2 regions of the Gluconacetobacter brunescens genome follow, and region 1 is predicted to be linked to the other one. Evidence: predicted binding sites of a transcription regulator. Region 1 holds the regulator's gene; the other holds the start of a gene.
The links. Region 1 encodes LexA, which represses DNA repair genes until DNA is damaged. Its sites were predicted from a motif close to TGTTCTANNTANGTTC; they were not measured.
Positions count from the first base shown of each region.

Region 1 (2,397 bases):
GCCGATCGCGCCGGGCGGCATCGCCAATTCCAACACCCCGATGCTCGCCGCCCTGGTGCGCGCCTGCGGCGGCGTGCCGGTCATGCTCCCTTCCGCACGAGACACCGCCTCGGATATCGCCCGCCTGGCCCAGGGGATCGAGACCGCCGACCTGCTGCTGACCGCGGGCGGCGCCAGCGTCGGCCGCTACGACCTGGTGCAGCAGGGGCTGGAGCGGATCGGGCTCGCGGTCGATTTCTGGAAGATCGCGATGCGCCCCGGCAAGCCGCTGATGCATGGCCGGATCGGCCGGGTGCCGGTCCTGGGGCTGCCGGGCAATCCGGTGGCCGCCCTGGTCTGCGGCCTGATCTTCGCCCTGCCGGCAATCCGCACGCTGGCCGGGCACGCGGAGCCGCGCCTGCCGGAGGATCTGGCGATTCTGGGCGGCGACCTGCCGGAGAACGACCGAAGGGCCGATTATCTGCGCGCCACGCTCTCCCGCGCTCCCGATGGCAACCTGATCGCGACGGCCTTCAACCGCCAGGATTCGGCGATGCTGCATATCCTGGCCCGCAGCGAAGCCCTGATCATGCGCCCGCCTCACGCGCCCCCCGCACGCGCAGGCGCGCCCTGCCGGATCATCAGGCTGGACACGCTCTCGATCTGACCGCCCGTTTCGATAACCGCAATGATATTGACGGCCGGAGGGGGAACCAATATAGAACACAACAAGGCGGTTTCCTGTTTGTTCCCTTCTGTTGACAACGGATTGGCCGACTGACGGAACGACTGGGTCACGGGGTGCCAATGCTGACGCGCAAGCAACATGAACTGCTGCTGTTCATCGACCGGCACCTGAAACAGACGGGGTTCTCCCCCTCCTTCGACGAAATGAAGGATGCGCTGAACCTGCGATCGAAATCCGGCATCCACCGGCTGATTTCGGCGCTGGAGGAACGGGGTTTCCTGCAACGCCGCCATCACCGCGCCCGGGCGCTGGAGGTGCTGCGCCTGCCGGAAATGGCCTCGCCCGCCACGCCGCAGGAGCCTGCCGGCGCCGCCGTGGCGACCATGCCCGCGCCGGACCCGGTCGATCATGCCTTCGTGCCCAACGTCATCAAAGGCGATTTCGCCGGCCGGCTGGCAGGCGCACCCATCGCGACCGATGCCGAGGCGGTCAGCCTGCCTTTCTATGGCCGTATCGCCGCCGGCCAGCCGATCGAGGCATTGCGCGAGACCGGGGCTCAGGTCTCGGTACCGCTGAACCTGCTGGGCCGTGGCGACCACTACACGCTGGAAGTCGCCGGCGATTCGATGATCGAAGCCGGAATTCTCGATGGCGACACCGTCATCATCCGCCGGGGAGATACAGCCGATAATGGACAGATCGTGGTCGCGCTGATCGACGATCAGGAAGTTACGCTGAAACGGCTCCGCCGGCGCGGCAGCACCATCGCCCTGGAGCCCGCCAACGCGCGCTATGAATCACGTATCGTGCCGTCCGACCGCGTGCGCATCCAGGGGTCTCTGGTCGGGTTGCTGCGCCGTTACTGACAACGGCGTCAAAAGCCCTCCGGGACTTCAACCGACTTCGAAGCGGCTGACCTCGATCCCCGTTCCAACGGGCAGCAGAACGCTGGACATCCCCGGCAGGGCGCGAATCGCGCGACCGTAGCGTTTCACGTCCTCCGTTCCCGGCCGGATCATGTTGTCGGCGACGATGATCGCACCAGAATTGAGGCGCGGGTAGAACGCCTCGAGACACGGCACGTAAAGATCCTTCCACAGATCGACAAAGACGAAATCGACCTTTCCGGACATCTCCCCGATCATCCGCACGGCATCCCCGACCCGGAAATCGATCCATTCGGCCAGCCCGGCCTGTTCGGCCATCTGCCGGGCATAAGCGGATTTGTAATCGTGCAGTTCCATCGTGATCAGCCTGCCGCCGGTCGCGCGGGCGGCCTCGGCCAGCCAGATGCCAGAATAGCCGAAGGAGGTGCCGAGTTCGAGAATGGTCGGGCTATCCAGACTGCGGGCGACGATGTTCATCAATTGCCCGGTCTCGGGCCCTATGGCCCGCATGCGCTGGTCCTGCCCGCCATCGCGGCCGCCGGGCGCCTCCATTCGGGGCTGGCTGCGTTCCTCGCGCATCCGGGCATGATAGAGGTCGAGAACCGCGGAAATCCTGTCATCCATCGTCAGGTTCCCTGATCCGCCAGGACCTGCCGCACGAGGCGGCAGGTCCTGTCTGCGTCAATAAGGAGCCGGCCCCATGGGCCCTGCCCCGTAGCCGGGACCGTAACCCCCGGCCCCGTAGGAATTGGCGATCACATTGGCGATAATGCCCGTCGCCAGCGCCGCCAGCAGGAACTGGTTCCCGTACTGGACCCAGTAATATCCCGGCGGCGGGGCGTA
Region 1 is NZ_JBLHEN010000001.1:438,059-440,455, reverse strand. It holds gene ACMAUO_RS01870 (molybdopterin molybdotransferase MoeA) at 1-646, shown strand, start outside; gene lexA (transcriptional repressor LexA) at 787-1,533, shown strand; gene ACMAUO_RS01860 (O-methyltransferase) at 1,561-2,184, opposite strand; gene ACMAUO_RS01855 (RcnB family protein) at 2,236-2,397, opposite strand, start outside.

Region 2 (2,397 bases), on a different contig from region 1:
AACGCAGCGCCAGCGGCGCGCGCGGCATACCGGCAAGCGGGCCGATGCGTGACACGCCAAGCGCATGCAGCCCATCCACAATGTCATCGGGCAAGCGCAATGCCGCGATCGGCAAGTCCGCCATCGCGGCGGACACCCCGCCGGGCGGCACGACCAGCATCCGCGTCTGCCCATAGCGCGCCAGCGCATGCGCAGCCCCCAACGTATCGGCAACGACCGCCCTGGCAGTGACCCCGGTGCGCCGCAACCGCTGGACCATCGCCGCCAGCATGGCCTGCTCGCCCCCATGCAGGTGATCGGCCCCGGTCGTATCCAGCATAATGCCATCCGACGGGTCGGCGGCCGCGACAGGGGCAATGCGCTGCTGAAACCACAAGGCCAGTTTTTCCAGCCCCTCGCGGTCCCCCTGCGGATCGGCCTCCATGATGATCAGATCGGGATAAAGCGCCTGCGCCTTGGCCACCGGCGTACCGGGACACAATCCCGCCTTGCGGGCGGCGAGATCGACCGAACGCACAACCCGGCGCCGCCCCACACGGCCTACCAGCGCCAGCGCCGCCTCAGGCGCGGGCGCGCCGGCGCCCAACCTCTTCCTGATCCGATCCGTCGGCCAGAACGGCAGGTAGAGCGAGACGATTCTCGACGAGCCCGCCCTGGGCAAGTCTCCCCTGGCCATCGCAGGCCTCCACTTCAAAAACGGCTTCATCCGCGGCCCGCGCCCGGATCAGTTCCAGCCGCCAGCGTGGCCGCCCCACACCGGGCACCGGCAGCGCGACCGATGGCAGAACCGACACCCGCCAGCGCGTGACGCTGGCCGTCGGCTGGCCGAAATCGGCCGCCCCGGTCGGCCGCCTCCATCGCCGGATCGCGATGCCCAGCGTTCCCGAGGCTTCGGCCGCCAGTTGCAGGCGGCGCGATGCCGTCATCGACAGCCGTGCCACTTCGGCCACCACGGCCCCGAGGCCCCCATGCCGCAGCCCCTCCTCGAAACAGGCCAGCACATCCACCTCCGACCGGGCCTCCACATGGATGACCCGCCGCCCCGCCAGCCCCACCTGCATCAGGGCCGGTGCGAACACATCCTGGCGACTGACGATCCACAGCACCTTCCCCCGCGTGCGCCCCGCGATCCCGGCCGAAAACTGGCCGGCCGCCGCAGCGTGCAGACCATCGCATCCACCACCCGCAACCTCATGAAGGGCCCCCAGCGTCAGCCCCCCGCCGGGCAGCCGGCTGTCGATCTCGTCCAGGCCGAACGGCAGAACCGCCCGCCCGCGCCCCGAACGGCCTTCCAGGCGGCTGATCTGCTCCCGCAGCACCTCCAGCGCGGGACGGGATTCGGATGCGGGCATGTGGCAAGACAATCCATCCATGGCGTCCCGACCGGGCTTCCCAACCGGCGGGCAGGCGATTATGTTCCCCATTTGTTCCATTCGGAGGATAGGCGTCAACGACTTTCGAAACAGCCCATCCCATTTGATCCGCACCGCGCCATGGCGGAAACTACAGACCCTCATCAGGGAATAATCCCACTTTCAGGGCGTTACGGGAGCAATCGTGGCCGACGGATATCTCGACAGGCTGAATGACGCGCAACGCGCCGCCGTAACGCACGGAGTCGCGCAAGGCACAGCCCCTCCGGCCGCGCCCCTTCTGGTCATCGCCGGGGCCGGATCGGGCAAGACCAACACGCTGGCCCACCGTGTCGCGCATCTGATCGTCAACGGCGCCGATCCCCGCCGCATCCTGCTGATGACCTTCTCGCGCCGCGCCAGTGCCGAGATGGCACGGCGGGTGGAGCGCATCTGCGCCCAGGTGCTGGGCGACAAGGCCGGCACGATGGCCGATGCCCTGGCCTGGACCGGCACGTTCCACGGCATCGGCGCGCGGATCATCCGCGCCCATGCCGAACAGATCGGCATGGACCCGGCCTTTTCGATCCACGACCGCGAGGATTCCGCCGACCTGATGAACCTGGTCCGGCACGAACTGGGGTTCTCGAGGACCGAAAGCCGCTTCCCGACCAAAAGCACCTGCCTGGCGATCTATTCCCGCGTGGTAAACGCCGAACAACCACTGGCCGATGTGCTGCTGAAGCATTACCCATGGTGCGCGGGCTGGCAGGAACAGCTCAAGACGCTGTTCGGCACCTATGTCGCGGCCAAGCAGGCCCAGAACGTGCTGGATTATGACGACCTGCTGCTGGTCTGGGCGCAGATGATGGGCGACCCTATCCTGGCCGCCGAAATCGGCGGCACATGGGACCATGTGCTGGTCGACGAATATCAGGATACCAACCGCTTGCAGGCCACGATCCTGCTGGGCATGAAGCCGGACGGCACAGGCCTGACCGTCGTCGGCGACGATGCCCAGAGCATCTACGCCTTCCGGGCCGCG
Region 2 is NZ_JBLHEN010000003.1:331,729-334,125, reverse strand. It holds gene ACMAUO_RS19645 (DUF6504 family protein) at 1-676, opposite strand, end outside; gene ACMAUO_RS19640 (ImuA family protein) at 561-1,352, opposite strand; gene ACMAUO_RS19635 (ATP-dependent helicase) at 1,558-2,397, shown strand, end outside.
Region 2: a site for LexA is predicted at 1,415-1,430, ahead of ACMAUO_RS19640 (ImuA family protein). Genes of this name have one in related genera too.